DNA from 4 places in the Hahella sp. NBU794 genome. Region 4 is predicted to be linked to each of the others. Evidence: predicted binding sites of a transcription regulator. Region 4 holds the regulator's gene; each other region holds the start of a gene.
What was found. The regulator LexA, encoded in region 4, represses DNA repair genes until DNA is damaged. The targets are predictions, from matches to a motif close to TACTGTNTANNTANACAGTA.

Region 1: a site for LexA is predicted at 3,338-3,357, ahead of imuA (translesion DNA synthesis-associated protein ImuA). Genes of this name have one in related genera too.
Region 2: a site for LexA is predicted at 1,907-1,926, ahead of uvrD (DNA helicase II). Genes of this name have one in related genera too.
Region 3: a site for LexA is predicted at 6,513-6,532, ahead of recA (recombinase RecA). Genes of this name have one in related genera too.

The regions. Positions count from the first base shown of each region.
Region 1 covers NZ_CP192738.1:2,306,730-2,314,834, reverse strand. Annotated here, with positions in the region: gene ACQYWX_RS10355 (insulinase family protein) at 1-2,675, shown strand, start outside; gene ACQYWX_RS10350 (GNAT family N-acetyltransferase) at 2,727-3,215, opposite strand; gene imuA (translesion DNA synthesis-associated protein ImuA) at 3,388-4,080, shown strand; gene ACQYWX_RS10340 (Y-family DNA polymerase) at 4,102-5,508, shown strand; gene ACQYWX_RS10335 (error-prone DNA polymerase) at 5,524-8,105, shown strand, end outside.
Region 2 covers NZ_CP192738.1:663,349-671,453, forward strand. Annotated here, with positions in the region: gene ACQYWX_RS03000 (EAL domain-containing protein) at 1-1,753, opposite strand, end outside; gene uvrD (DNA helicase II) at 2,160-4,325, shown strand; gene ACQYWX_RS03010 (TRAP transporter substrate-binding protein) at 4,545-5,648, shown strand; gene ACQYWX_RS03015 (acyl-CoA thioesterase) at 5,719-6,114, opposite strand; gene ACQYWX_RS03020 (TRAP transporter large permease) at 6,214-7,593, opposite strand; gene ACQYWX_RS03025 (TRAP transporter small permease subunit) at 7,595-8,105, opposite strand, start outside.
Region 3 covers NZ_CP192738.1:1,510,234-1,518,338, reverse strand. Annotated here, with positions in the region: gene ACQYWX_RS06845 (Lon protease family protein) at 1-1,415, opposite strand, end outside; gene ACQYWX_RS06840 (hypothetical protein) at 1,786-2,070, shown strand; gene ACQYWX_RS06835 (PilZ domain-containing protein) at 2,225-2,635, shown strand; gene mobA (molybdenum cofactor guanylyltransferase MobA) at 2,632-3,231, shown strand; gene moaE (molybdopterin synthase catalytic subunit MoaE) at 3,274-3,747, opposite strand; gene ACQYWX_RS06820 (SirB2 family protein) at 3,900-4,283, shown strand; gene ACQYWX_RS06815 (hypothetical protein) at 4,298-4,477, opposite strand; gene ACQYWX_RS06810 (fibronectin type III domain-containing protein) at 4,789-5,271, shown strand; gene recA (recombinase RecA) at 5,419-6,456, opposite strand; gene ACQYWX_RS06800 (CinA family protein) at 6,573-7,064, opposite strand; gene mutS (DNA mismatch repair protein MutS) at 7,208-8,105, shown strand, end outside.
Region 4 covers NZ_CP192738.1:4,783,140-4,791,244, forward strand. Annotated here, with positions in the region: gene ACQYWX_RS20850 (hypothetical protein) at 173-526, shown strand; gene ACQYWX_RS20855 (hypothetical protein) at 723-962, shown strand; gene ACQYWX_RS20860 (S1 family peptidase) at 1,114-1,974, shown strand; gene ACQYWX_RS20865 (hypothetical protein) at 1,969-2,418, opposite strand; gene ACQYWX_RS20870 (hypothetical protein) at 2,824-3,063, shown strand; gene ACQYWX_RS20875 (collagenase) at 3,119-4,969, opposite strand; gene ACQYWX_RS20880 (NAD(P)H-dependent oxidoreductase) at 5,137-5,718, opposite strand; gene lexA (transcriptional repressor LexA) at 5,973-6,575, shown strand; gene ACQYWX_RS20890 (hypothetical protein) at 6,621-6,866, opposite strand; gene ACQYWX_RS20895 (DUF6586 family protein) at 7,025-7,483, opposite strand; gene ACQYWX_RS20900 (DUF1329 domain-containing protein) at 8,036-8,105, shown strand, end outside.

The sequences.
Region 1 (8,105 bases), 2.5 Mb from region 4:
AACAAGATCCAGAGGACATTCTTGGCATGGCTCATTTTCTAGAGCACATGCTTTTTCTTGGATCAAAAAATTATCCAGCTGTTGACAGTTTACAGTCTTTTCTCGCTCAGCATGGGGGGTCAATAAACGCCACTACGGACTATGAGGCTACAAACTACCACTTTGATGTTGATCCAGAGCACTTAGAGAAAGCCCTGGACCTTTTTTCCGACGCTATGGCCGCCCCTACCCTTGATACTAAATATGTAGGCAGGGAGAGAAAGGCAATCCAAGCGGAATATCGGTATAGAAAAGACATGTACTACTGGCGATTAAGCGAGGTCGCCGCTGAGTCCTTCGCAGATCGTCATCCGATCACTCGTTTCGGTATGGGCAACCGAAAATCTTTTGCCGCATTTAGCGATGCAGAGCTGGCGCAGCGTGTTAGAGCTTGGTGGGAAGCTCACTATAGCGCAGACAAGATGGTGCTTGTTGTAAGCGCTCCGCAATCCAATGAGCTACTTGAAGCATTGTTGAAAGACAGATTTAGCCACCTACCTGTACGACCTTCAGCAACGCCACCGTCGCCCCCGAAAGCATTGAGCTTGGAGAAAGTTCCTTCAATTGTTAAAGCCAAGCTCAATGACGACGAAAGATATATGATCCTATATTTTCCAATCGAAAATATTCGAAGTGAGTTTAAGTCAGCGCCAGAAGAGTTTATAAGCTACCTACTGGAGCAACAGGTTCCCAACACACTGTCCAGCAGCTTACGCGATAATGATTATGCCAGTGGTTTATCAGTTCAGTTCAATACAAGCGACCCTGATGCATCAAGGATAGAGATATACATCGATTTATACTATCAAGGAGGCGAGCAGTACTGGGATGTCATCCGACGCTTAATGGCCTATGCTGATTTATTAAAAAAAGAACCACTGGATGAATGGAGATATAAAGAGTTTCTGAAACATAAAGGCCTGCAAAAGTGTTTCTTTGAGTCGCTAAACATCACAGAAACCGCGAGTAATTTACGTCGCTATGGGCCGAATTATGCATTAGCCAAAGGCTACGTGTCGGAAGAGTTTAAACCACAGCTTTATCAGAAGTTACTAGACGCTATACGCCCAGACAACATGATAGCTGTTATCGCACACCCTAATTTTATAGTATCTGGTGAAACAAAATGGTTTCATACGGCCTATTCCGCTAATAAGCTTTCGGTTTCTGATCAAAAGCATTATAAGCCTAAAGGCGATTATGGATTTCTTCTTCCTTCCGCCAACCAATTTTTGCCGAAGGGCGAGATAGAAGTTATAAGTGGCTCAGATGACGAGCCTCATAGGCTCAGCTCTCACCCCAATATTAATGCATGGCATGGAAAAAACACTGAGGTCGGCAGCCCACTTGCCTATTATTACGTATTACTGCGATCACCCGAGATGGATCAAGACCGACGCTCTTCAGCGTTATCCCAATTATTTTGGAGTCTATTGCAAGACAAACTTAAAGAGCAGCTATCCATTGCTGAAGAAATTAACACCAGTCTGAATATTAGCAGGGTTAAAAACGGCTTTGAACTGCAGTTTCAAGGCTATCCCGAAAGCATAGAACTCTTACTTACGAATGTACTTAATGAAATCAAGGATTTTCGTGAGAAAGAACGCCATTACGAAGAATATCGCTATGGCTGGATGTATCACTTAAAAAAATATAAAGAGCGGACACATCCATTGGTTATGGCCAATTTTTTTACAGATGAAATTATTCACTTACCTAGCTATGGCTTAGCTGAGCTCGCTTCAGGTATGCGCGAAGCATCTTATCCCAGAATGATTAATCTCTTGGGCGACTTTAGAGACAATCTACATGTAACCACTTTTTCCTATGGAAACATTGAGAAACCACAGGCTGAAAAATGGAGCAAAATGATTTCAGATACAATTATCAGCGAAACCAACTCCGCTAAAGTAAGAGAGTATATTACTCGTCTACCATTAGGAATCACGCATGTTATTGAGGAGTCAGAGTTCACTGACTCTGTCTCTATGATATATGTCCAAGGCAACTCTGCAAGTTATAGTGAGCAAGCAAACTTTGGTCTTCTGGAAAAAATGTTATCTGACTCTTTCTTCAAAGAGTTACGCACAGAAAAACAGCTTGGCTATGTAGTGCACGCAACTATTAGTAATTATTTGAATATTCCTGGCATGAATTTCATCATGCAGTCGCCTGTTTCCGCGCCGGATAGATTAGAGCAAGAAACACTAAGCTTTTTGGAATACTTCCAGGGGCGGTTGACAAGTATGCAGGATAACGACTTTGACGTGTTTAAAAACTCTTTAACGGCAGAGCTTAACGCCCCGAAAAAAACACAAGAGAAGTCTTCTTTATACTGGAGAGAAATTGCGAATGGAAGCCTCCATTTTGACAGCGAAGCACGTATGGCGGATGCAATAAAGTCGATCTCTAAAGATAGCTTCATCGAGTGGTATAGAAACAGTTTTGTAAGCAAAAATAAGCGGGTATTGTCCGTACTTATTGAAGGAAAATCTCACGCTATTGGTTCCAAATGGAAATCCAAAATATCAGATACCTTATTAGGCTCATTAGAAAAGTTCCATGACAAAAACCCAAAATGGGTCTTGGAGTCACCACAGCTCGAAAGTGCTGAGATAATGCTTAGCAGGCAGTAATTTAAAACTGCCCATAGGTGACGCCACCTATGGGCTAGCCTCCACCAAGTCTTAGTCCCCCAGCCACTTATACATAACCAACGCATCCACCAGTCCAAGCTTTGAGTGACGGAAGGCTTTGGGAAGGCGGCCGGCGATGTCATAGCCCAACTTGCGCCACAGATTAACCGCGACTTCGTTAGTGGATACCACAAAATTGAATTGCATGGCTTTGTACCCATACTTTTTCGCCATGGCCTGCGAGTGTTCGCACAGGGACGCCGCCACACCTTTGCCACGGGCGGCTTCCGCCACCATGTAGCCACAATTGCTGACATGGGAGCCCAACCCCAATTGATTTTGTTTCAGGTAATAGGTTCCCAGGACTGTATCGCCTTCAACTGCGACATAGGTTTTCTGTGGCTGCCGCAACCATAATTCGTAGGCTTCCTCTTTACTTGTGTCAGGGGCGTAAGCATAGGTTTCTCCCGCGACAGCCACAGAGTGAAATATCCGCCAAATCTGCTCAAAGTCCTGTTCTAACGCCTCTCTTATTTCCATGAATGCCTCGTTGTCACATGTTTCGCTTTTCCTGTAACCGCTTATTTAAGCGGGGCCGTTTGGAAGCATAACTGAATATCCATGGCCTAAAAAAGAGTAAGTAATCTCCATTTTGACAAAAATACTGTTTTTATATACAGTGTTTTTGTTTAAACTTAATTCTACTCAGACAATGAACAAATCAGGGCTAGAACAAGCAATTAATCGAGGCCAGATATGGCGAGGAAGACATTTCTCTTCAGCCCCAATAAAAGGATTGGATACTGGCTTTCCATCTTTGAACCAAGCATTGGCCGACGGTGGATGGCCAGCGGATGGCGTGACAGAAATAGGATATAGATCACCAGGTATGGGAGAGGTCAGCCTTTTGTTTCCGGCTTTGGCTCCATTAAGCCATCAAGAACAGTGGATACTGTGGGTAGCGCCGCCGTATCCACTATATGCGCCTGCATTAATTAATGGCGGTTTAAGTCTCTACAACAACCTGATAACGCAACCTCAATCTCGCAGGGATTTGCTCTGGTCGATAGAAGAAAGTCTGAAAAGCTCATCGTCCGCCGCGGTACTGGCATGGCCTGGGAGCATGCGACCAGAGCACGTGCGTCGACTACAGATTATTGCCGCTCAACAGCAAAAGCCGTGCTTCTTGTTTCAGGATAGACAGTACGCCAACTCGCCCAGCTCATTGAGAGTTCGTTTAAATATGCTCTCTCAAGGAGTCTTATGCGTGGAGATCCTAAAACAGCGTAGAGGGTGGGCGACATCCAAAGTGGCCATAGACTCGCTACATCCGCTCTCTCTTTTTAGGCGCTCCTCATTTCACACGGAAGCCGAAAGTGACGCTCGTAGGGAAAGAACCAGGTAAGTTCAAAGGCGGTATGATCTTATGCGATGGTTATATCTTTACTTTCCACACCTGTATGCAGAAACGTGGAGTCCAGATTTCAGAGAAACCACTCCCATTGCTCTGATTCAGGAAAATGGTTCTGTCATTGTTGACGCAAACGCGAGCGCCTCGGACTCAGGCGTGGATACTGGGATGCTATTAAACACAGCATTCTGCCTATGCCCCACCTTACAGGTTCTCCACATAAAGCCCCACAAGCAAACGCAAGCAATACATCGAGCAGCGCAAATTGCTAACCGCTTTTCCTCTTGGGTCAGCCTGGACGAGCCTAACGGTTTGTATTTGGAAGTCGCCTCAATGAAACGCCTGTATACACGCCCTTCACAATTGCGCCAGGACATTCAGCAGGCGTTTTCAGCCCTTGGCGTTACCACGTTGAACGCAACAGCGCCTCACCCCAAAGCCGCCCGCCTCCTTGCTCGCTCAAACCTAGAAAAAGATGTAAACGCCGAGAGTTTTTGGCGGGCGCTCAAGCTCCTGAAATTAGATCGCCTGAAGCTGGAGAGTCGTACTGAATATAAGCTGCGCAAGGTGGGTCTAAAAACTATTTATGATATCGCCAAACTTCCAAGCTGCGATCTTGCGTATCGAATCGATGCAGACCTTGCTTTGTATCTTGACCACGCGCTTGGCCGCAAACCTTGGCGGCCTTCGCCTTTTACTCCTCCAAGCCGTTTCAAAAAGCGGCTAGACCTGGAGCAGGAATTTGAAAGCCTACAGCCTTTGCTCTTCTACTTAGCCAAAGCCATTAAAGAGTTCTGCCTTTTTTTACAGGAGCGCTGCCTGATTAGTCAGTCCTTGGAAGTACGCCTTATTCATCGTCATCAACCGCCGACCCTAGAGAGCATCAGACTCGCACAGGGAGATAACCGGCCCGACTCCTGGTTATACATCCTGAATAAGAGCCTGGAGAGAATAGAGCTGTCCGCCCCGGTTGTAATGGTTGAGCTTTTCGCCTCCAACTTTGAAGAAGCGCCCCAACAGTCAGAGTATTTATTCGCTCATTTCAACGAAAATATTGCTGCTGAAAAAACACGCTTGCTCAATCGACTGGCTGCCCGGCTGGGCTCCGATCATGTGCATTTTCTTAGTCTGACCACCGACCATAGACCAGAACTAAAAACCCAACAAACGCCGTTACCCGCGCTTGTAAAACATCCACGTTCACGCACCTCACCACAGCCGGTTTGGCTGCTGCCTTCGGCGCCGCTTATCAATATTGAGTCTTATAAGCTGCTTCATGGGCCACTACGCATAGATTCGGGCTGGTGGGATAAATATGCCGTAAAGCGGGACTACTATGTTGCCGTCACTCCAAACAATAGTTTGCACTGGATTTTTCATACCCCTGAAAAACAGTGGTTCCGGCACGGTTTTTTTTCCTGAAACAGCAATTATTCCATGTCCTTCGCCGAGCTCCATTGCATAAGCAACTATTCATTTCTAAAAGGCGCGTCTCACCCTGAAGAGCTAGTGCAACAAGCCATTGAACAGGGCTACAGCGCCTTGGCGATCACGGACGAGTGCTCCGTCGCCGGCGCTGTCAAAGCGTGGCGAGAGCTACGCCGACTCAGGGAGGAAACTCCTGAAGCTTCAGCGTTTAAGCTAATCATTGGCAGCGAGTTTAATTATGAAGGAGATTGCTTTGTCGTACTGACGCCCCATAAAAAAGCTTATGGCGAACTCTGCCGGTTTATTACCAACTGCAGGAGAAAAGCAGAAAAAGGGGACTATCGATTTTCACCTCATGACCTTAATGAAAGCATCAAGCAAGGCCTCCTACTTTGGCGCCCCAAGCGAAGTGATCAAGAGTTTATCCCAGCGTTAGTACAAGCATTCTCTGGCCGTCTATGGCTATTGTTGGAGCTATCCCTGTCAGAAGAGGACAGCTCAAAGCGAGAGCTTATACAAACGCTATCCGAGGCCTATAACCTTCCTGTTGTGTGCAGCAATGAAGTCAAGATGCATACGCCCGAGCGAAAGCCGCTTCACGACGCACTGACAGCAATTCGCCTCAATCAAACAGTGGACTCTATAAAAGAGCTCCTGGCTCCTAATGCGGAAAACTATTTACGCCCTTTAAGTGAAGTTCATGAAACTTATCCCCCTAGCGCAATACAAGAGAGCCTGAAGGTCGCAGCGAGGTGCACATTTGAGTTGAATGAAATCCGTTACCAATATCCCAAGGAAGTCGTTCCCGAAGGAGACGACCCTAGCGCTTATTTACGTCGCCTGACTTATGAAGGGGCGCATCTTCGTTTTCCACAAGGCATACCTGAATCAGTTTTAGCTACATTGGAGAAAGAACTTAAGATCATCAGTGAGTTGCAATATGAGTATTACTTCCTGACTATTTTCGACATTGTGGATTACGCGAAAAAATCAGACATACTCTGTCAGGGAAGAGGCTCGGCCGCAAACTCTGTGGTTTGCTATTGTCTTGGTATAACCGCTGTTGACCCCACCAAAGCCAGCCTTCTTTTTGAGCGCTTTATATCCAAGGGACGTGACGAACCACCAGATATTGATGTGGATTTCGAAAATGCGCGCAGAGAAGAAATTATCCAATATCTCTATCGGCGCTACGGCCGTGAGCGCTGCGCCATTGCTGCAACCGTAATTACTTATCGCCCCAAAAGCGCAATAAGGGACTTGGGTAAGGCGCTAGGAGTCGACTTATTGCAGCTCGAAAATGTGATCGCTAACTATGGCTGGCGATATCGGGGACAGAACTGGATAGATGAAGTCATCACGCCTCAGGTTTCTCAGGACAATCATATCCTGACATGTTTTAAAGAGTTGCTACCTGAACTGCTAGGCTTTCCAAGGCACTTATCTCAGCACGTAGGCGGCTTTGTTTTATCCGCTGGCCCTTTAGTTGAATTGGTCCCAATAGAAAATGCCACAATGGAAGAGCGTACAGTCATACAGTGGGACAAAGACGATCTTGAGTCTCTTGGATTAATGAAAGTCGATGTGTTGGCGCTAGGCATGCTGACAGCACTGAAAAAATGTATGACATATATTAGTGAAATAACGGGAAAGACGTTCTCTTTGGAAAGCATCCCCAAAGAAGAAGATTCCCAAGTTTATGGCATGTTGCAGCAGGCCGACACAGTTGGGCTCTTTCAGGTGGAGTCTCGCGCCCAAATGAACATGCTTCCTCGTCTCAGACCAGAAAAATACTATGATCTTGTGGTGCAAGTGGCGATTGTCAGGCCTGGTCCGATTCATGGCGATATGGTTCACCCCTATCTGCGTAGACGACATAGTCTGGAAGATCCTGAAGACGTCCCGTTACCTGAGCTAAACCCCATTCTGAAACGTACCTTCGGCGTTCCCATCTTTCAGGAACAGGTTATCGCCATAGCCATTGTTGGGGCTGGTTTCACTTCCGAAGAAGCAGAAGAACTAAGACGCTCTATGGCTAGCTGGAAACGCCGCGGTCATATGGGCAAGTTAATGGACAAACTGATAACCAATCTGCTTAACAAAGGTGTACGCCAGGAATATATTCAGCGTTTATGTCGACAAATAGAGGGCTTCGGCGAATACGGCTTTCCTGAGTCCCACGCCGCCAGTTTTGCGCTGCTGGCCTATCATTCGGGCTGGCTTAAATACTATTACCCTTCCTCTTTCTGCTGCGCACTCTTAAACAGCCAGCCAATGGGCTTTTATGCTCCCTGGCAATTAGTCCAAGACGCTCAACGACATGGCGTTATCGTCTTGCCCGTGGATATAAATAATAGTTACTGGGAGCACCGTTTAGAACCACACACTGACAACACAAAAGAAGGTGCTTTACGGCTGGGGTTCAAGCTCGTTAAAGGGTTATCAGAAGAGGCTGTAGTCTCTATTATCCAGCATAGAACCGACGAAGGTTTTACTTCTCTCGCACAGGTAATGCATCTTCCGAAAATAACTAGAGAAGACCTTGAAGCCCTTGCCTCCGCCAACGCTCTGACTTCGTTAGGCGACAATAG
Region 2 (8,105 bases), 2.8 Mb from region 4:
GGTCCTGCCCCAGGCTTTCGTTCACCTGTCGAAAGCGGTCGACATTCAGCAGCAGCATATTAATGCTGAGTCCTTGCTCTCGCACTTTGCGGAGAATTTTATCCAGTCGCTCGCGGAACAGCATGCGATTCGCCAGCCCGGTCAATTCATCATAGTTCAGCAGATAGTGGAGCTTCTCGTCCGCCTGTTTACGCTCAGTCAGGTCGGAAAACAGGCCTGCGTAATGGGTGGTGGCGCCTTCTGTATTGATGATCGAAGTAACCTGCAGCCACTGACAATAGAATTCGCCGGACTTGCGCTTTTCATATAACTCGCCTTGCCAACGGCCTCGCAAAGAGAGCTCGTCGCGAATTCGGCTGAACACTTGTCGCTTGTTGGGCGCCTGGCTGAAATCCTCAAGACTGCTACCGATCACTTCTTCTGTTTCATACCCTGTGATCTGGCTGAAGGCATTGTTGACGGTGAGGAAGCGGAACTCCGTATCCAACGCGAAGACACCCTGGGGAGTATGGTCAAACACAGACTTGGCGAGAAGCAGCTGCTCATCGCGGCTTTTCTCTTTGCTGATATCTCTGCGTGACCCGATCATGCGCGTAATGCGGCCAAGCTTGTCGAAGCTGACTGGTTTGCCGCAATCCTCAACCCAGATCCAGGCGTCTTTGGCGGTGATGACGCGGTACTGCACTCGATAAGTGTTACTCAAACCTTTCAGGCACAGCATCATTTCTTTTCTAATGCGTGGGCGATCGTCAGGGTGTATCAGTCCATGCATGCGCTCGACGAAAGCGGTCGCCGACATTTCACGAGGACCAAAGGCGTCGTGAAAGAATGATTGATAAAGGGAGTTTCTCGGAATATCCCAATCCCACAAGGCCAACCCGGTGGCTTCAATGGCTTGCGATAAACGGGTCTGGCTTTTCATCAGCGCATCGCTGATATTTTTCCGTAGTTTGATTTGCTGACTTAGAATACGGTTGGCTTCGGACAATTCGTGGGTGCGCTCGCAGATTGCGCCTTCCAGCTCCTTTTGCGTTTCCCGCAACTCCTGTTCAATCTCTTCTCGGTAGGTTATTTCATGGGCGAGCTGCTGATTAAGCTGTTCTGACGCGGAGCGGGCGTTATCCAGGTAGGCGATCAAGCCTTGCATCTGCAGATTCTGATTAAGGTAGCGACTGGAGGCGAGATACCATAGCGCGGCGAGCGGATAGAGAAAGACGCTGAGAATGGCGGCGTTGGTCAGTAACTCTTGAGGGAGGGGCTGTCTGCCGATTAGCAGCACTGCAAGCCACAGAAGAGGCATCGCGCTGAGAACAATAAACGGGGTGCGCCAGACGCCAAGGAAAAAGGATAGAAGACCCGCGCCGACAAACTGGGCGATAGTGGCGCTGTCCAGCCAGGAAGCGGGGAGATCCATGATGACGTATGCGGTTATCGGCCCCAACACCGTGGCGATTGTGGCGCTGAGTAATACATAAAGCCTGCTGAGGTTGGCGACGTTGCAAGGTAGGTTGGCGCTCTCATTCTGTAATTGCGCCTGAGCCTGTGAACCGAAGGCGACGAGCAAAACTGCACAGAAAACTCCCAGCGCAGCGAGGCCGATCAGAGGCTCTATGGCCTGATGGGGAAAGGCGGTGGCGACAAACCCCATGGTGATTAAAAAAAGCAATGCGGCGGCGTGGCGACTGCGACGCCCCAGCTTTATGAGTTGCTCCCGACGCACCATGAGAGGTTTAGGGCGCGCCATGGTCGACATCAGCTTTAAACTGCTTGCTTGAATATCGTTTGTCCCGGGGTGCATGTTAGTATAATTGTCCGATTTCACTGGAATCCCGCCGCACAAACAAACCCGTCATATCTGCTTTTGACGGTTGGCGAACCTGGAAAGCAGCGATGCAATGTTGTAATAGGCTGTAAAATTATCCAGTATTAATCGCCGCAAATATGCAAAGCGGCGACTCCGGTTTAGCGGTTCAGTGTGCTTACTGTATGTAACATTTTGTTATTTTTTGTTCGTTGTCCCATTTAACCCGATAGTGAACTCGCGCACAAGCACTTCGAATAAAATCGGAGATTGGTCTGCGGTTAATTTTCCTGACATGTCATACGCGGAAAGCCGTTAACAACAAAGCCCTTCAAACAAAGAGAGGTAAGTCTCAGCAATGGACGTAACGGCGGTATTGGACCCGCTTAACGATGCTCAACGTGAGGCGGTGACCGCCAGCGCCCGCAACCTGCTGGTTCTGGCAGGCGCCGGTAGCGGCAAAACCCGCGTTCTTGTGCACCGCATGGCATGGTTAATTCAAGTCGAGCGTATTGGCGCTCACGCAATAATGGCGGTGACGTTCACCAATAAGGCGGCGCGGGAAATGCGCGAGCGGGTGGAGTCGCTGTTGCATATTCCTACTCGCGGCATGTGGCTTGGCACCTTTCACAGTCTGGCGCATCGACTGCTGCGCGCCCACTGGCGGGAAGCCGGACTGCCGGAAAATTTTCAGGTCATAGACTCCGATGACCAGCAGCGCATGCTGAAGCGAGTGATTCGCGAGCTGGGACTGGATGAGTCCAAGTGGCCTGCGCGCCAGGCGCAATATTTTATCAACAGCCAGAAAGACGAAGGGCTGCGACCGGAAAACATTGAGCCGGGTAGCGACGCCTGGCGGCAGACCATGAACAAGATATACCAGCGTTACGACGAATATTGTCGGCAAAGCGGACTGGTGGATTTTGGCGAGTTACTGCTGCGCTCTCATGAAATCTGGCTGCAAAAGCCTGATCTGCTACAGCACTATCAGCAGCGCTTCCAACATATTCTGGTTGATGAGTTTCAGGATACCAACACCATTCAATATGCATGGCTGCGCGTGTTGGCGGGGGACCGCGTCCCTATGACCGTGGTTGGAGACGATGACCAGTCCATTTACGGCTGGCGTGGCGCCAAGATTGAGAATATCCAGCGTTTCCAGAATGACTTCGGCGAAGCGGCGCTGGTGCGTCTGGAACAAAACTACCGCTCGACACAGACCATTTTGCGGGCCGCCAACCACGTCATTGCCCACAATCCGAGTCGCCTTGGTAAGCAGCTCTGGACGGATCAGGGCGAAGGCGAGGCGATTGATGTGTACGCCGCGTTTAACGAGCAGGATGAAGCCAACTATATCGTCGAGTCCGTGCAGTCCTGGGTGAATCAGGGGCGTTCCCGTTCGGAAGTGGCGCTGCTGTATCGTTCCAACGTGCAGTCGCGGGTATTGGAAGAAGCGCTGATTCGCCACAGCGTGCCTTATCGGATTTATGGCGGTTTGCGCTTCTATGATCGCTTGGAAGTCAAAAACGCTGTGGCGTATTTGCGTCTGGCTCATTTCGCTCATGATGACGCGGCCTTTGAGCGGGTGGTCAATGTTCCGCCTCGGGGCGTTGGCGCCAAGTCATTGGAGACATTGCGCGACGCGGCTCGCGAGCGCCGAGGGTCGTTGTGGCAAACCACGGTGGCGGCGGTTGGCGCAGGCCTGATCAAAGGCAAGGCGGGGACCGGCCTGAAGCACTTTATTGAAATAGTCGAAACCCTGCGTGAGTATGCCAAAGAGAACAGCTTGCAGGATCTGACCAAGCATATGCTGGATGTCAGCGGCATACTGGAGCATCACTCCAATGAAAAGGGCGACAAGGCGGAAGCGCGCAAGGAAAACCTGCTGGAGCTGGTGAATGCGGTTGCTGAGTACGAAACGCTCGACAATGAATCGCCGCTGGCGGAGTTCCTGACTCAGGCGGCTCTGGATGCTGGCGAGCGGCAGGCGGATGCGGATCAGGATGCAGTGCAACTTATGACGCTGCACTCCGCTAAAGGTTTGGAGTTTCCTTTGGTGTTCCTGACAGGCATGGAGGAAGAACTGTTTCCTCACTCAATGGCGCTGGAAGAGGCGGGTCGCTTGGAAGAAGAGCGTCGATTGTGCTACGTCGGCATCACGCGCGCCATGGAAAAGCTGGTGCTTACTTTCGCGGAAAGCCGCCGCTTGTACGGTCAGGATAAATACCACTCTATCTCTCGCTTTGTCCGCGAAATTCCCAATGAGCTATTGCGCGAAGTGCGTTTGCGCTCCGTCGTGAGCAAGCCTATGTTTTGGGATCGTGGGCCGGCGCATGGGGCTATTGGCGAATCCGCGCAGCAGTCGGGTATTTCCCTTGGACAACGAGTGCGACATGAAAAGTTTGGCGAAGGCGTGGTGCTGAACTATGAAGGCAGTGGTCCGCATTCCCGGATTCAGGTGAACTTCGACGATCAGGGCAGCAAATGGTTGGTGCTTTCATACGCCAAACTGGAAGTGATTTGAGCGGCCTGGCTGTTAAGTGACCCGTTAGATTTTGCGTGCGCTTCGCCAGTGTCCTTTTGCCGGATAATCGAGTTATACTGCGGAACGCAGCCTTCTCGTCGGCTCATCTAAGCAGGTTTTATCCGCCTGTTTAGAAGGCTTGGCGACTGGCGCTGGATGCTTGGCTGCGCAAGGCGCCGAGATCGCATAAGAATAAAGACAAAAAGGAGACGCAATCGAATGAAAAGACGCTATCTGTTTTCCCTGATGGGCGCGGGCATGTTGGGAATGCTGTTGGGCGGATGCTCCGCCGAGAAAGAAGCGGCGGCCCCGGTTGCCCAGCAGGCGCCCAAGCAAACCATCCAATGGAAGCTGGTAACTTCCTGGCCGAAAAACTTCCCGGGACTGGGCGAGGCCCCAGAACGCTTCGCTAAAGAAGTCGAACGCATGAGCGATGGCCGCCTCAAGGTCAAAGTCTACGGCGCCGGCGAACTGGTTCCCGCGTTGGAAGTATTTGACGCGGTCTCTCAGGGTACTGCGGAAGCAGGCCACGCTGCATCCTACTACTGGAAAGGCAAAATTCCCGCCGCACAGTTCTTCTCAACCGTTCCTTTTGGTCTGAACGCCCAGGAAATCAATTCCTGGATCAGCTATGGCGGCGGTCTGGAGTTATGGCGTGAATTGTATGAACCGTTCGGCGTCATTCCTATGCTTGGCGGCAACACCGGCGTACAGATGGGAGGCTGGTTCAACAAAGAGATCAACTCTCTGGATGACCTGAAAGGTCTCAAGATGCGTATCCCAGGCCTGGGTGGCGAGGTGCTGCAACGGGCGGGAGGCACGCCTGTGCAGTTGCCTGGCGGCGAAATCTTCACTGCTCTGCAAACCGGCGCTATCGACGCCACCGAATGGGTGGGCCCGTACAATGATCTGGCGTTCGGCCTGCATAAAGCGGCTAAATACTACTACTACCCAGGCTGGCATGAACCCGGCACTTCCTTGGAGTTTACCTTCAACAAGAAAGCGTTTGAGGCTCTACCGAAAGATCTGCAAGCCATCGTCGAGGTGGCTGCGCGTATGATCAACCAGGACATGCTGGATGAGTACACAGCGCGTAACAATGCAGCGTTGAACGAACTGGTGAACAACCACGGTGTGGATGTCAGACGCTTTCCTGACGACGTGTTGAAGGAGTTGCAAGACATCTCCCGTCAGACGATTCAGGAGATCGCGGAGAAAGATCCTGCAGTGAAGAAGGTATATGAGTCCTATGAGAAGTTCCGCAGCAATGTGTGGAAATACCACGAGATCTCAGAAAAAGCTTATATCAACGCCAGATCCTAAGACGATCGACTAACACAAAAAAACCGCAGCTCAGACTGCGGTTTTTTTATGCCTTGCGCCATAGTTTGGCTCACTCTCCGGCAGGCACCGCGCGAATGCGTCCGGAGTCGTCAATCGCAACCAGTACAAACACGCCTTCAGTCACCTTGCGGGGAGTATTCTGGTGGTTGTCGCGAGTCCAAACTTCCACTTCGATGTGCATGGAGCTGGTGCCGATATTAACCATGCGCGCATAACAACTGACTTCCGCGCCGACTCTAACCGGAGATAGAAAATCCAGTTGTTTCACGGATACTGTCGCAGTACGGCCTTTGGCGATACGGCCAGCCATGCTGGCGGCGGCCAGGTCCATCTGCGACATCAACCAGCCGGCGTAAATATCGCCGTTGGAGTTGGTGTCCTTATCGAGAGCGATGACGCGAAGCGCCAGTTCTCCGTTGGGTGCTGAGCTACTAGAAGCTTTCATGACAGTTCTCTTGTATTTATGAAAATCCGATATCTGCAAGTTTAGGCGCTGTCGCGACGTTTCTCCGCCGTAGCCGAGGCGCCTGAACTAAGGAGGCGGTCAGGGCCCGTAAACCACCTCCGGCAACCAGGTCGCCAGTGACGGCCAGGCCGCCAGCAGACAAAGCATTAATACCTGGATTGCGATAAATGGGGCCACGCCCATATAAATGTCCGTCGTTTTCACATGGCTTGGGGCGACCCCGCGTAAATAAAACAGCGAAAACCCGAAGGGCGGGGTCAGGAACGACGTTTGCAAATTCAAGCCAATCATGATGCCCAGCCAGATGGGGTCTACGCCCATCGCCAGTAATACCGGGCCGACAATGGGCACCACGACGAAGGTGATCTCGATGAAGTCGAGAATAAAGCCCAACAGGAAAATAACCAGCATCACTACCAGCACCGCCATGAACACGCCGCCTGGCATGGATGCGAAAATATCTTTGATCAGCTCATCGCCGCCATAGGCGCGGAACACCAGTGAGAAAATGGTGGCGCCTATCAAAATCATGAACACCATACAGGTGACGCGGGTGGTTTGCTGGCATACATCCCTTAATACGGAAATTGAGATCTGGCGTTTGTAGATCGCCAGGATAATGGCGCCAAATGCGCCGACGCCTGCGGCCTCCGTGGGCGTGGCGATACCGGACAGAATTGATCCCAGAACGGCGATGATCAGCGCCAATGGCGGCGTCAGGTCGCGTAACAAGGAGAGTTCGCGGGAGTGCATTTCCTGCTTGCTCAGCTTTTCGCCCGCAGGCAACAGGTCGGGTTTAACCAGCGCCAGTACAAATAGATAAATGATGTACAGCAGAACCAGTACAAGACCGGGAATCAGCGCTCCCACGAACAGGTCGCCTACGGATACGGTGTCCGGGTTGAAGATGCCCATGTCACGCTGGGCTTGCTGATAGGCGCTGGATAGCACGTCGCCCAGCAATACCAGGGCGATTGACGGGGGAATGATCTGGCCCAGGGTGCCTGTGGCGCAGATTGTGCCCGTAGCTACCGCTTTACTGTAGTTGCTCTTCAGCATGGTGGGCAGGGAGATCAAACCCATCGTCACTACGGTGGCGCCGACGATGCCGGTACTGGCCGCCAGCAACATGCCGACGATCGCCACAGAAATACCCAGACCGCCAGGAATATTGCGGAACAGCATCGCCATACTTTCCAGCAGGTTCTCTGCGATCTTTGACTTCTGCAGCATGCAGCCCATGAACACAAATAAGGGAACCGCCAACAGGGTCTGGTTATTCATCAAGCCATACAAACGGCTGGGAGTGGCCAGCAGGAAACTGTTGTCAAAAACACCCGCCATGGCGCCAATGCCCGCAAAGGCGAGGGCGGTGCCGGCGAGCGAGAACGCGACAGGATAACCGCAGAGCAGTACCAGACACACCGCAGCGAACATGAACAGCGACATATACTCCATCTCAGTCTTGCTCCTCTTGTCCGCGGGAATGGCTGGGGTCGATGATCAGGCAGAGGTTGCGCAGAACCTCTGCAATGCCCTGCGCGCCAAGCACAAAAACCAGCGCCAGAATGAGTGACTTGAGAATAAAGACCGCAGGCAGGCCGGCCGCTTCGGCGGACACCTCGCGAATGCGCCAGCTTTGCGCAATGTAAGGCCAGCTTTCAATGCCGATATAAATAATCAGAGGGAAGAGCAGCAACAAGGTTCCCAGCAGGTTCACCACTGCTTTGCCGCGTACGGAAAATCGTTGATAAAGAATATCCACCCTGACGTGCTCGTCGTGTTTCAGGGTGTAGGCTGAAGCAATCATGAATACGAAGCCGTGCATGTAGAGCACGGATTCCTGCAGGGCGATGGAACTATTGTTGAAGACGTATCGGAGCAGGACGACGGCGACAGTTCCGACCACCATTCCGATATTGAGCCAGGCGATGATCGCGCCGGTTTTCTCGGTGAATGCGTCAATGAGT
Region 3 (8,105 bases), 3.3 Mb from region 4:
TTTTCGCGCACTAGGCTGGTAATAAAGCGGGCATAGTGCATTTGAGTTTCAGGAGTGCGCGAAATCTCACTTTCAAAGTCCGCCGTCACCTTGAACAGTTCGCCGAAGTCTGGATCATACTGCTGCAGCAACAGGTATGTATCTCTGTCGCCGAACAGCACGATTTTCACTTCCAGCGGCATTGGCTCCGGTTCCAGAGAAATCGTACCGGACAGCGTGATCTCTTTCTCCAGCGCATTCATGACCACATTGCCTGAGCGCAGCGTGCGCTTGATTGCATCCCAGACAAAAGGCTGCTCAAGTACTTTGACCGCGTCCATGAGGAGATAGCCGCCATTAGCGCGATGAAGAGCGCCGGGACGGATCAGGGTAAAGTCGGTAAATACCGTGCCTTTATAAGTGACGTTCTCCACCGCCCCAAACAGGTTGAAGTAGTTTGGGTTGTCTTCCACGACGATCGGCGCATTGCCATTGGCGTCGTGATGCACCATCACGTTCACCTGGTACCGTCTGGGCAGTTTGTTATCCATGGTGGCCGCAGCCAGAGCCGCCTGTTCTTCCCCGTCGTCCAGAAAAATCTCAACGTTTTTCAGCAAATCCGCCTGAATTTGTTCCAGATGCTCAACGACTTCTGTGTGCTCGCGATACTTTTTCTTCAGGTTATCGATCAAGTGCTGAGAAACCGCCAGCGCAATCTCTTCATTCAGCGCCTGCTGTTTATCCGCATATTCCTGTTCCCACTGGCTGAGTCGACGCAGCACCGTGCGGAGCTTTTTCTCCAGCTTGTTGATCGCGTCTTCAAACTCCTGTTGGCGAGCTTCCGGGAGTTCCGCAAACGTGTCCGCGCTGTATGGCTTCTCGCCGTCCGTCGCCACCAGACGATAACCGCCCGGCGTCGTCACAGTCAGGCTGATTTGCTGTTTTTTGGCCGCGTTGGCGATGCGACTAAGCGATTTTTCCTGCTTCTGACTCAGCTCGTTTTTAATCTGCTCTGCGCGCTCGTAGTAAGATTCGTTGTCAAAGGCCTGCGGAATGCCCTTTTGCAGGCGCACCAACAGTTGTTCCAAATCTTTCTTTAACGGCATTCCCAGACCGGCAGGAAGACGCAGCACTTTGGGCGAGCGCACATCGTCAAAGTTGTTGACGTAGCACCAGTCGCTGGCGACCGCATCGGAACGTTTTTTCTCCAGGAAGCGCATGATCATCGTCCGCTTACCCAGACCGTTGCGGCCAATGGCGTATATGTTGTAGCCGGCATCCGCCATGGATATGGCGAACTGCACCGCCTCCTGGGCGCGATTCTGCCCAAGAATGCCTTCCAGCGGCTCCAGCGCGCGGGTGCTGCTGAATTTAAAATCTTTTGTCAGACAGGGTTTGTAGAGCGATTGGATTGGTAGGGGCTTTTTCTTAGTCATAGACTCCGCCCGAGCTAAATCGGGGCGTCAAAATGCGTGTATAGATCGCTGCTCGCCACGCCGGCTCACCTGCGACTTCCCAAAAAAGGGTCAAGTTTAACCAAATCGGCTTTAGCACAAAACCGCTTTTACACAATTATCCAAGATGCTCTCCGCCACGCCCGCCAATGCTAGAAGACCTACAAAAGCGCTGACGATTGATCAGGCGAGCTAAAGTTTTTCCTACACCCGCCGTTATAAGTTTAGCGTAACTCCGGTTACGGTGACGCCGGCCGGAAACAGGGCCAAACGCAACAATTCAAGGCGAGTTAATACAACAATAGGGAATGATTGAAAAAATGAAAGACAACCTGTTAGAGGAAATCCAGACATGTACATTAATGACGCCAGAAACAGGCCTTCCCCCCCCAGTTCGGCTTCCCTGAAGCAGGCCGCTCAAGTCGAGTCCACGCCGGCGCAGGCGCCCCTGATAGAAGGCGAGCTGCATGATCGCCGCATGCGCCCTGATCGTCGGCGCAGCGATGAAAACGACTACGACGGCCAGGAACGCCGCAAAAGGCGAGAGCGACGCACCCCCAAACTGCTCGGGGCGCGAGACGGGCAACCGGAAGAGCTGGAGAATAGAACAGGAAGGCTGGTGAATACTGCCGTTTAGCCCCTCGCCATCAACCACACGGCTTGCGCCAGCTCACAAAACACGAAGCTGAGCATTTATTATCCAAATCCAATTAATAAAATAAGCAGCCCGATAAAGGGAATCCATCGGGCTTAACGCTATTACCCAAAAGATACAGACTCAGCATAAGATCATGCAGGAAGTGACTTTTCCCTCCCAATCAGAACGCCGCATCAAAGTACGGCACACCACAACAGCCATGACAGCAATGGTTTGTCTATCAGGCCTGTTCAGCCGCTCCAAAACTCGTATCGTCGTTAACTGCATAGACTTTAATCGCTATGGTATGGCGTTTCACAGTAGTCAGAAATTTCGTCTGGGCGAGAAGATTGAACTTTGTTTCCGGGGCCGCTACATTGCTGAAAATGGCATTCAGGCGCAGATTGTTAACTGCCGCGAACATGAGCATGGCTTCAGATACGGTATCCAATTCGCTTACTGCGCCTCCAGCAGAGATTATTCCAGAGAAGTTGATAATGCTTTGTCCCGTATTGAAGGCTTATTCAGCAAAGCACAGGAAGCCTGTCGCTCAAGGGCTTCATGACTGAGCCGTTGACCATGCTGGACTGCGACGGACTGATTCTCGCTGGCGGCAAAGGACAGCGCGCGGGCGGCAATGACAAAGGGCTGCTATCTTGGCGCGGCCAGCCTCTCGCCCAACACATACATTCCACATTCGCCAAAACCTGCGAACGAGTTCTAATCAGTTGTAATCGCAACAGGACGCAGTATCAGCGCATGACGCCTTTTGTCTTTTCCGATGACTGGGGAGAGTTTGCCGGCCCTCTGGCGGGCATCTACTCCGCCCACCCCTATATGAGTAAAGAGTGGCTATTGATCAGCCCCTGCGATACGCCACTTCTCAGACCTGAATACGCGCTTCGCATGTTTGCCGGCAGACGCGACAACCTGATAAACATCGCCTGGGATGGAGAACGATTGCAGTATCTTCACTGCCTGCTTCCCGCCAGCAGTTTTGAAGATATTCTTCGCTATCTACAGAGCGAGGGACGTAGCGTCAAACGCTGGCTGGATTCACGCCCCTTGCAACAAATCGACTTCAGCGACTGCCCGGAGATGTTCTATAACATCAATACACTGGAAGAACTGGCGAATCTGGACAAGTCCCAAGAACAGTAACAGAAATACGCCCACTGCTCGTTTCGTCTCAAACTACCGAAGTTATTCAGACTCAGAACTCCATTCTCCCGCCCTGGCCTGATCGCTTTCCTTGGCCTCCACCCAGTGCTCCCCTTCCGCCGTCAGTTCCTTCTTCCAGAATGGCGCCTGCACCTTTAAATAATCCATGATGAACTCACAGGCGGCGAAAGCATCACCACGATGAGCGCTGGCGGCCACCACCAGGACAATCTGATCTCCCGCCCAAAGCTCGCCCACTCGATGGATGACTCTCACCCCATTCAAATCCCAGCGCTGAGAAGCTTCTTCTGCAATTTTAAGCAGTGACTTTTCCGTCATGGCCGGATAGTGCTCCAGATAAAGTCCTTTCACATCAGGCTTATCACTGAAGTCACGCACCAGGCCGACAAAACTGCAAACCGCGCCGACACTGGTGTCGCCATCCGTCAATCGACGCGTTTCTTCTCCGAGATCAAAGTCGTCCGTTGTCACATCGATGTTTATGTTGTCACTCATCGTTCAGAAACCACCTAATGAAGGCTGCGCGTAACGCGCAATAGATAAAGAAATGCTGACTAACACTTTAAGTTTTTAAGGAAAGAATTTCTAATAGGCGGCCGTCGTTCAAACAAACCGAAATAAAAAAGAAGCTGTGAAAGGAGCCCGTCATGAGCTACATGCTGCTCAAACACATTCATATGACCTGCGTTGCGCTAACCTTTGCGTCGTTTACCCTGCGCTTTATATGGATGATTCTGGAAAGTTCGCTCTTGCAGCGTAAGTTAGCCAAGATTCTTCCTCACATTATCGACACAGTGCTACTCCTGAGCGCCATAGGACTCACACTCAAGCTCCAGCAATACCCTTTCTATAATGGATGGCTCACCGCAAAAGTGGTGGGGTTAATCATTTATATTGCGTTAGGCGTGTTCGCGCTCAAGAGAGGCAAGACAAAAGGGACTCGCATCCTGTTCGGACTTGGCGCTTATATGGCGTTCGCCTATGTCGTCATGGCCGCACTGACTAAAAGCAGCTGGCCATTACCGTTTTAAAACCTTCCGCCAAATTAGTATTGCGTGCCGCTTTTATCCTCGGGTTCTAGGTCACCCGGCTTAGGTGGCGTCACGTAATAACGCTTCTGGTCAAGCTCTTTGACTTCAGGATCGCTCACAGGGTTTCGTTTCCGACTATTAACCACCCAAATCACGACCGCGACCACGATAGCTAGCAATACGACCCACTTCATATTCGTTCTCCCTCTCCACAACAGCTCAAGTTATATTTTCGATTCTACAATCACTGTCGCCAATTGCAGACAATCTAACTATTTGAAATTTATAACAATAATTTCAAATACCGGCGTTCTGGTAAGAAAAAGGCAACCCTTTTCACAATAGTCCAAATCCAGAAAGAGATAAACAAAAAGCATAACTCTTTGTTTTTTAAGCAAATTACCAACATCCCGTCATTATTGGCACGAATCCTGACTAAGAGCGCGGGGCGTTATCTGTTTATAACGTCAACTTATAACTCTAACTCTACTAATAGGGGAATGATTTGAATCAAGTTAACTTTGAGGTCAAAGCCCTTTCATACTTAAAAAGTATTTTTCACCGCGCCAAATCAAATTGTAGATCCATCACCGCTATTTTTAGCTTCACTCTGGCAAGCGCTGTCTTAACCGGGTGTGGCGGTGGTGGAGGATCTGGAAGCGACTCTTCCAGTATCGACGGGAATACTCCCCAAATCGCCGCAGCGAAGCAATCAACGAACTACGCCCGTAGTGCGTTTATCATCTGGGAACCACCTTATACTCGTGAAGACGGCAGCGAAATCGAGCTATATGAATTAGAAGGCTACCGCGTGTACCACCAGCATGAATCAGACAACGACTGGAAATACGTCGAAGTTGGGGACCAGCAATTTGAGTATGCGTTTTCCAATCTGGAAAAAGGCGTTCACTATTTCGCTGTCACGGTTCTGGATATAAACGGGATGGAAAGCGAACCTTCCAAGATTATGACCAAGAAGATCCTTTAACGCCGATCAACAACTCATCCGACCAAGGACAATACTCGATACGGAAAAATAGAGAGAAGGAATATGGACAAGGAAACGCAATAAGGGCGGCTAAAAGGCCGCCCTTATATTTTGTATTGAGCAAATACGCTCTAGGAAGATCTGGCCTTATTCAGCCTCAACTGGAGCGACGGGCGCTTCTTTCTCTTTGGATGGCATCTTCGGCATCAATTTATCTCTAATCGCAGTTTCGATTTCTATCGCAATCTCAGGGTGCTCTTCCAGATATCTTGAGGAGTTCGCTTTACCTTGACCGATCTTGTCGCCTTTGTAGCTATACCATGCGCCAGACTTATCAACAAAGCCTTCCTTCACGCCCAGATCGATAATCTCTCCGGTGCGGTAAATTCCGCGCCCGTACATGATCTGGAAATCCGCCTGTCTAAAAGGAGGAGACACTTTGTTTTTCACCACTTTCACGCGAGTCTCGTTACCAACGACTTCTTCTCCTTCTTTGACAGAGCCGACGCGGCGAATATCAAGACGGACGGAAGCATAGAACTTAAGCGCGTTACCGCCAGTAGTGGTTTCTGGCGATCCGAACATTACACCGATTTTCATACGAATCTGGTTAATGAAGATCATCAAGCAATTCGCTTGCTTAACGCTGCCGGTCAACTTTCTCAGCGCCTGAGACATCAAACGGGCTTGCAGACCAACATGGGAGTCTCCCATTTCGCCTTCGATCTCCGCTTTCGGCGTTAGTGCAGCAACGGAGTCAATAATGATGACGTCAACCGCGCCGGAGCGTACCAGCATATCGGCGATTTCCAGAGCCTGCTCGCCCGTATCGGGCTGAGAAACCAGCAATTGATCGATATTAACGCCAAGCTTCTCTGCGTAAATAGGGTCCAGCGCATGCTCAGCATCAACGAACGCACAGGTCTTGCCCTGACGCTGCGCTTCTGCGATCACCTGCAAAGTCAAAGTGGTTTTACCGGAGCTCTCAGGTCCATAGATCTCGACAATACGTCCGTATGGCAAGCCGCCTATGCCGAGTGCGATATCCAGTCCAAGCGAGCCAGTAGAAACGGAAGGAATAATTTCTCTCGGCTGCTCGCCCATCCGCATAACTGCGCCTTTACCAAACTGACGCTCAATTTGTGATAAAGCGGCCGTCAACGCCTTCTTACGATTGTCATCCATTCTTAAACACCCTTTATTTCATTTAACCGGTACGAGTTGTTATTCCAACCCAGAATTACTGTATAAATTGACAGCATTATTCCACAAGCCGACGGACAAAGTCACGCTTAAATTTTCTACAAATTGCTTTCCAGCATCGCTATCGCCCCCCGCAATCCCTCAGCAACGGACTGCACGCGCACCTGTTCCCTGTCTCCAGAAAAATGAAAGCTCCGCGCCACAACCAAGTCCCGAAATCTCCATGCAACCCAGACCAGCCCAACGGGCTTTTCTGCGGTTCCGCCTCCAGGGCCCGCTATTCCGCTCACAGCGATAGCAAGCTGCGCTTGCGCGAGCTGCAAGGCGCCAAGCGTCATCTCTTTCACAACCTCTTCGCTGACTGCGCCATATCGCATCAGGGCCTCCGACGACACTTGTAAGCGCGACTGCTTGGCGTCATTGGAGTATGTGACCACGCCTTCCTCAAACCAATTCGAACTACCCGCAACGGAGGTAATCGCATAGGCGATTCCACCGCCGGTACAAGATTCCGCTGTCGTCACCTTCAGGCCCCTCTCACGCAGGATTACGCCTAAACGCGCCGCCAGGCTCTTGATCTCATCGTTCATTCCGTCACCATCAACCCCAATTTAAATACAGGAAGGGCGCGCATTACGCTCAGGGACAATGATCGGCCTCCTTTATTAAGGCCATGGCTTTCCCTTACAATCCCGCCTTCATTCATAAAATTACACAATCCTTTTGTTCTGTCATGTCCGCTATTGAATCCGCAATCAAACCCCAACACACGCCAATGATGCAACAGTATCTTGGCATCAAGGCGAAACATCCTCATCAGCTCGTATTCTATAGAATGGGCGACTTCTATGAGCTGTTCTACGAAGACGCCCGCCGCGCCGCGGAGCTGCTGGATATCACCTTGACTCAGAGAGGCCAGTCCGGCGGACAGCCCATTCCCATGGCGGGCGTTCCCTTCCATGCCGCAGAGGGATATATCGGCCGCTTGGTTCGTCTTGGCGAATCCGTCGTCATCTGCGAGCAGGTTGGCGACCCGGCCACCAGCAAAGGGCCGGTAGAACGCAAGGTCGTCAGAGTCGTCACGCCGGGCACGCTCAGCGATGAAGCCTTTCTAGAAGAGAAGTCGGACAACTTACTGTTAGCAATAAGCGCTTATAAAGATTTATTCGGCCTGGCGACGCTGGATATCGCCGGCGGACGCTTTTTGATCCAGGAAGTGCGTGGAGCCGAAGCGTTAGCCAGTGAACTGCAACGCCTGCGACCCGCTGAGATTCTGGTCAGCGAACAGTTCCCTTTTCTGACGCTATTGGAAAACTACACAGGCGTGCAAAAGCAGCCGCCCTGGTACTTTGAACAGGAAACGGCCCAGCGCCTGCTATGCCAGCAATTTCGCACTAAAGACCTGGCTGGATTCGATTGCGAAGGCATGAGCGTCGCCATAGAAGCCGCCGGCTGCCTGTTTCAGTATGCCCAAGAGACGCAGCGCTCTCAGCTTCCCCATATTCGCACAATGATTCGGGAGCGCCGCGAAGACTCCATCATTCTTGACGCCGCCAGCCGCAGAAACCTTGAAATTGACGTTAATCTGGCGGGAGATTCCCGGCACACGCTGGCATGGGTCATGGACAAGT
Region 4 (8,105 bases):
GAGTTGGTATTACAGTGTCTATATTCGAGCGTTTTACAAGCCCTGCCACATTGTGGGTATGTGGCCACTATCAGCACCCGAGGGTGCTGCGAGCCGCCGCTGAGTCAGAAAAAGCTGCGAAAATTTTAGCCTGGATTGATGCACATCGGTTGCACAGGACACATACAAAAACATGAGATATCTACTTTTAACTCTTTTACTTTCACTAGCCGGATGTTCTGTTGAATTTGGGCCTGAGCCGGACAAGGAAGGCCCTGCAGGAACCATATGGGCGGGAGGTGCGGATGGCGGCGTTTTTGTAAGCGTAAAAGATGATAGCAATCCCAATGACCGCATCTATCTTGGGAAAATTTATTACGAGCACGATTCCACAATCTGGTACGACGGGCGCTTAGAGCTGGTTGGCGTTATTGCTTTCGATCCTTCAGATAATACCCAGTACGCCGGTTGGGATGGCGACGATCTACACCTGAAACAAGGGGGATACCTAAAGTCTTTGGATGAACCGCGCCAGCCTACGCCGTAGCCGTCCGTTTTAAACTACGGAATATTATGATTGGCAAGGTAGAGGCAATTAAACAGGACAGACAGTGCAGAAATTGATTTTAAAAGTTGTGGCTGAGTAGAATTACAATATTTCTTAGTGAATTCATGAGAATGAGCAATATAGTCAAGTGCGCAAACGCGCATGCGAAATGCTTAAATTTTAACTGACCGTGAATATGACGCTTTCAAGTAGCCAGCAAGAACAACTTTGGATAGACGCCTGGAACGATCTTGACGATTTACAGGCTCAGAACCTGTTCTCATTTATCCTGTTACCAGACTATGTGGAAGCTAATTTAGAGCAGGCGCAAGGATGGATTCAGGACCGTGTTTATGAAAACTATAAAATTCACTTTGAGATTGCTTTCTACAAAGGGAAAAAATCCATTTTTATTCACGCCGAAAAATGCAACTGAATGCCCATCCACTCAATCAAACTAATGAGACCGAGCCCTTGATTTACTTCGGTTTCTAAAAATATGAATAGATACATATTAAACAGAGAAAACATATAAAGATCCCGAAAGCATTGCAATCACAGCCGCCCCTTTCCGTAGAAGTAGAGAAATGATGCGTAAACGCTTACTCCTATCAAAATTAACCGCCCTCTTAGCTAAAGTGAGCGCCTGCATACTCACGGCGACGCTAGTTGTTTCCTGTACGTCGGTAGAGGAAAGTGTTGCTGGACAATCCGACAGCCCGAAAAGAAGTCTGGTTGATGACTTTGACTATATCGTTCCGATTTTGGATGAGGATCATTTCCGCATCTGCACCGGCCTTATTCTGAAGCACGGACTAGTGGTTACCGCCAAGCACTGTTTTAGGGACGACTCCAAGAAAGGCAATTATTATCTCGCCTACTCTGAGGACAACTCGATTGATCAAAACGATCTTTATATCCCCGTCGCCTCGTTCGAATATGACAGCTCGGTTGAAGGTATCAACGATCTGGCGATCGTGCATTATGATCCGGGTTACACGGAGGGTAAGCTGGCGCTTAAGGATATCCCGCTAAACTTCGGTCCAGCTCCAGAAACAGGCGCAGCGCTGTTTTCAGTTGGCTACCCCATTGTTAAAACGCAGAACACCTTGAGGGTCAGCTCCGCTAGATGCCAGCGCAAGCAGCGATCTGGAAAGCTATTGCCCTCGCCCAAATCGCCGGGGTACGACGGTGTGTTATTCGATACGGACTGCCCCGCCTTCTGGGGAAATTCCGGCGCGCCGGTTTTCAGTGCTCGCTACGATGAACAGGGCAATGTAGAGCTAGTATCCCTGGAAGGCGTAATCACGCATACCTTTGACTTGGTTAGTAATGGGGATCTTGATTATCGAAAAATGAAACACGACGCTTTCGGCCCGTATTTGACGTCGAATTATTCGCCGCTTGGTCAGTCCGTACGCCTGAAGGAAATAATGAAGGCTCTATAAGAGTGAGCCTTCTCCCGACGCATCAACAACAAGCCTGGCAATCAAATCCTGCAACGCCTTCGTCTCCTCCCGCCCAGGAAATACGCAAAAACATAGCGTGACGGCAGGGTTTTCATGGAGCTGCAGGTAACCGCCTTCCCCAGGTTGAGTTTCATCGTAGGAGCGATACGTCGGAAACTGCGTAAACCCCGTAATGCCCGGCTGGTACAGTCGATATTGCGCCGCAATGGGTTCAAACTGGGACTCTGCGTGCGCTGCCAGGATGGCGTCATGAAGCATGTTGGCAAGATGGTCGACCTGTTGCTGCAGCGCGGCCAACCTCCTGCCATTCTCCCTCTCCGCACGCTCCAGAGCATCGCCCTCACCTTTCAGGACCTTGAGTCCCACCGTCATTTCAACGTAGACAAAACCGACGATACTGAACCGGGAAACCATTCCACTCATGTCGCCCACGACTCCAACGTTGGATATACGCTTTGCTGAAAGTTGTTCACGAGAAACACCAAGTTAGACGATAACAATCCAGAGCAGGCGACGACATGGAATAGTTTCCGTCAGATCATCAATTCAATAAATTCATGCAACGCTGATAATCACTATAGCTATGATGGCTTCTCATCTAATTATGGGGATCTTTAACCAATCATCCTTTTACAGAGATCTATCGGTCCAATTACTAAGGTGACTCTCCTTGGACGCTTGGTCCGTCCTTGTTACGCCCCCCCCCCACATATGACCTAGGCCATACCCCCTCTTGCCCCGTCATAACAAGACAAATACCATTTCCTTCCAAAAATACAATTGCACTAGCCCTTAGGGCATCATTGAACACAGGTTTAAGGAGTAACAGTGAATCAGACGTCCCCTTCGCAGAAGGTCGTTAACGACTTATTCCGCATCGCGGAGTTGCTGCGTTATACCGAACAGATAACCCCTTACGGGTATGCTTGGCTGATGGAGTTCTGCGCAAATATAGAAGCCAAAGAGGATGAGCAACAATTTGACGCAGCCATCCCCTCAATTCAGTCAATGACCGATATCACCCCAGAGCCTTCTAAGACAGCTCAGTTATCCCGCCGAAACGGCTAACGAAATTTACGAGCACGGATTTATTAATCAATACGCCAGGGATTTGGCTTTTACTTTAAATGCCAGAGGCGGCCTGAAGCTCCTTTTTGATCGTCGTCATCCACTCTGCAAAATCCGCATCCAAGTATTTCGCCTCATCTTTCAACCAGTCCTGGTAATCCTCGTAGCGCCCTTGCCGGAACCACTTCACCAATTGTTCAACATCATCTGGACGTTGTTCGAACATATACCGCACCGCCCAATAACCCCAATGATAAATACGTGACTCATCGCTCTTGTAGTTGGAGTGTATGATATCCGAGAAACGCACCATTTCTGACAAAGCCGCTTCTTCTGCATCTGGATAATGATCCTGTAAGGCAATGTATTCGGCGACGCCTTCGGCCCACCAAACATTATCTTCAATGTACTCCGACTCCAAACCATACATGGTGAATCGCCCGTCCAGATAATGCACAAACTCATGATCCAGATTCAGTATCTGATGCGAGTCTGAGACCTCTTCTGACTGATAAGCCAGCACTCGCGCCTGGTTAGCTTCATCAAAAGGATCGCCCTCATAGAAAACGCCGCCAGCGGTCACTGCATCGGAATCAAACAATAGCCAGCCCAAGTCAACGAATGTGTCTGAATCTTTAAATATGACCATTTCCAGAGTGTCGTTCTGATCCTCAGCAACGGGCTCTCGTTCACTGTTCAGCATCTGGTGAAAGACATCTTCGCGCCGGGACAAAGCCTCACAGGCGGAGTCAAACTGCTCCTCCGTCATGGATTGAGCCCTTATTCTGACCGTCTCGCCACACATGCGCTCTCGGCGCAAAATAACAGTCTCGACGCGCTTTCTATAATCGCAAGCGTTGTAAAGCCTGCAGTTCGACTTATCGTAGTAATCCACTGAGCCGGCCAAAATGCTCCACACATTCGCGGTGTCACGACTCAGGTCATATCTGTTAATCAGGTTACGTATGAAGTGGCCTGTATCATCCCGTATCGTTTTATACTGCAGAAAGCGCCCGAGCTCTTTGACGGCATTCATCAATAGATACTCCCGGCTGCCTACCAACCACGAATCTTTATCAACAATGAAGCGATAAAGCGCGTTAGGAATCTGCGCATCATGAGAGGCGATGTCGACAAAGGCGTCATTGTCATGGCCTTTATAGTAGATATTGAAAAGCTCGTTTAACGCTAAATCATAACGCTCATTGGCGTCGGTCAGCGGGCCCAGTTTCTCTAACCAGGCGACGGACTCATTGACAACCACTCCCTGATTATCAGAAGTGTTTACCAGTTTAAAAGACAACTCCGTCAATCGCGCGCGATCTGCTCCAATGGCGCCTTGAAGAGCATTATTGGTAACTTGAACGACAACTACCGCAACCTGTTTCTGCAACGTCTTTCCATATAGCTTCTTCTTACGCGGGCGGTTTCTTTCCAGCACATATCCCGCATGCAGATATTGAATGAGGTTCGTCAGTTCATAGATATTATCTTCTTGAAAATAAGATGATTCTGAAGTGGCCGCTTGCGCCACGACTGACATGTTGGCTTCTGAGAATACATTGAGAAGAGCTTGTTCCTCCATGAAGACCAAGTCCCTCACACAATCATGATCCATTCCCCATATGGCCAGAACAAATTCGTCACCCGAGAGCCCCGAAAGTCCATCCAAATAGCAGTCAGGCTTACTCTCTTCCTCGTAGTAAGGCTCGTCCTCTTTTGCTCGACTGTATGCCGGCAGCGGCGGAGGCAGTTCTGATAACTTTTCCGGCTGCTCCGAGTTGTGTCGAAAATACTTAAAAAGCTCCCCACCGCCCTTTGACCATGTCATTGCGCTGACAGTGAGAATAAGAAAGACAACGCCAACCACAAAGGGGGCTCTAAACCATCTGTTCGCTGGCGTCATGACGATTCCTGAAGAGATTTACAACTGATATGAAAAGTACGCTGCGGATTATGAGCTTTACCGCACGGGCCATGAAGATATACCGATAGAAGTTATCGGTCTGTCTAAGAAAAGCATCAAATTGTATCAAAGCCGCCAAGCAGATAAGGCAATGACTAAACCAAAGGCTATATCGCTTTACCGCCGTACCTGCGCATTCTATCCAGCCAGTGTTTTCGGGACCGCGAATCAGAATCCTCCACCGCGCCAATCAGCGACGCCTGGACCGGCGAAACGCCACAAATACCCAAGATATTACGTTTTAGACTTTTTAAACTATGCGAACGATAAAACCAGCGATAGACAAACGCAGGCATCCCCATCGTTACGACAATACGCGCTCTGCGCCCTTTCAATAGCCTTTTGGGCCACTTATCGCCACCGCTTACAGCAAACCCCGGCCGTAGCGTCTGCTCCAGGAATGCTTTTAATATCGCAGGAAGATCTCCCATCCATAGCGGATAAACAATAAACAGACATTCGGCCCATTGGATTTCTTTTTGCGCAGCGATAATCGATTCCGGCGGCGGTTGTTCTTCAAACTCCTGCTTTGAACGCAACCAGGGAAAATTCATTGTCGCCACCGCCAGCCTACGCACGTCATGCCCCGCCGCCACCGCGCCGTCTGCATACGCGTCAGCCAAGGCATGACAATACCGGCCTCCCCGTGGATCAGGGTGCCCCTGAATAATCAAAATACGCGCCCCCATAGGCTGCTCCCTGAGAGACTAATCATCTATTTTATATTTTTCTCAATTAACCAAGGCGGGCATTTGTTGCTGATCAATATTCAACAGCTTTACTTGATAAGTGGTCCGTCATGAGAGTTTTCATCTTAATCCTCAGTCACTTAGACATTTTTTCTTTACTTGCCCAAACCATTACTGTATACATAAACAGACATGGATAAACATATAGTATACACAGAATTTTATCAGACCTTTTAGGGTCCCCGGAGGGTGGAGTGATTAAGCTAACCAAGCGCCAGGAGCAGGTTTTACAACTGATTCGCGAGCATATTGAGGAAACGGGTTATCCACCTACCCGGGCGGAGATTTCTAATCGTCTGGGGTTTCGCTCCGCTAACGCTGCGGAAGAGCACCTGAAAGCTCTGGCGAAGAAAGGCGCTATCGAGATGGTTCCCGGCGCCTCTCGCGGCATCAGGTTGCCAGCGACGGAAACGCAAAATCAGGGGATTCCAATTGTCGGTCAGGTTGCAGCGGGCTACCCCATTCTGGCCCAGGAAAATATTGAAGAATATTGCGAACTGCCTCCATCCTTCTTTACTCCTTCCGCCGATTATTTTCTTCGTGTCAAAGGCATGAGCATGAAGGACGTGGGAATACTCGACGGTGATTTACTGGCGGTGCATCGCACGACCGATATCCACAACGGGCAAATTGTGGTTGCGCGCATTGGCGATGAAGTGACTGTAAAGCGCTTTCAGCGTCAAAAAAACAAAGTGCTTTTATTGCCGGAAAACGAAGAGTTTGAGCCAATTGAAGTGAATCTGTCGCAACAACCGCTGGACATCGAAGGACTGGGCGTCGGCGTTATTCGCCGCTAACAGGGAACGAAGCGCCGACTGCCCTTGTATGGGCAGCCGGGGCCTTTAGTGTACGGTTTTCGGCTTTTCTTCCGCCTCAGACTGACGAATCGCCTCTTCCCGCATATCTCCTACCAATTTAATCGCCGCATTAATCATTGCATGCGCAACAGCTGCGTCATTTTCCGCCAGATATGCCTTGGCTTCCTGACCGAAGCTGATTTTCACCAAATGTTCGCTTCCGCCTCCCATGGGTTGCAAAGCGAAATCGCCATTCGGCAATTGAACAATTTCAAAGAAGCTTGATGCCATTTCCAAATCTCCTACTCGTAAGTTCTCACTGAAATGTTTTCCATCGTCCCAACACCCGGGAGCGAACAAATCAGAAAACTAGCCACAGGCGCCTCAATCATTTTCCTAAGCTGTTATCAGTCGAGGCCTGAGAGGGTTTCTTTCATTCAAGCTTACCTCTACCACTCAAAACTGTGCTCTCTCATCTCGTTGATGAACGCCTGCATGGACTCCAGTATCACCACTAACTCCATCACATATGGAGCTGACGTGGCGGCGATAATATTTTCATTTTGCGGCGTTTCATTTTTTCGGGGGCGAGATATGTCCCCAAATTGTTTTAGCAGTTGAGCCAGCCAGGAATCGGGTTGCTCCACCGCCAGCTTCATGCTGATTACTTCTGGCGATTCAACTTCCAACTCTCCTTCCAAGTCAGCGAGCGTCTCAATTTTAACTTTGATGCGACGCTGCTCCGCAAGCTCATTCAAGAAGCCGACATATGCCTGCTGCAGAAAACGCAAAGCCGCCCGTCCGGCGCATTGCTTTTCCGCCACCGTTGAGGATGCATCCCTCCACTGCAACTGCAGCTTGGCGAAAAACAGGTTTTCATTAACATAAGTCAGCCACTTATCGGACATACCTTAACTCATCAACAATTGCTCTTTGTTAGTGTATAGGTTTTTAACCATAAGTTCTTTAATAAAAAATTCCCCTCCGGACTATTTCCTGAGGCGCAATTCCGATTCGTTTAGACGCCTAGATTTCCTACCATTGCTGACTCCCTCGACTCAGGCTTCCGCAAAATGGCGACAAACTATCAGCAGCCCCTTTCTCATAGCTTAGCACCCGATCCTCAGGCTCGCCCCTTACACAAGTTAACGTTCAGCAGCAACCCGCCATAAACGCTAACAAAGGCGCTAGTGAGAAAACTAGAATAATATTTTAGACTGCTATAATTTTGTCCAGGGAGAGAAAGTAAGGGAACTGTCTGTTACTTCTAGAAAGAGAGTGAGAAAGACATGGCTTATAGCCGTAACGCAAGAAAAAATATAAATAACGCACTGGTATTACTCGTATTTTCACTAATCGCGCAAAACGCCACAGCTAAGGCGCCGCCGGATCAGGTGGCACGTTTGGACCGGGATCTCACGCCGCTTGGCGCCGAGAGGGCCGGTAGCGAAGGGGGGGAAGTGCCCTCTTGGGATGGAGGCATTAAGCAGCCGCCTGCGAATTATAATCCAGATAAATGGCATGCTGACC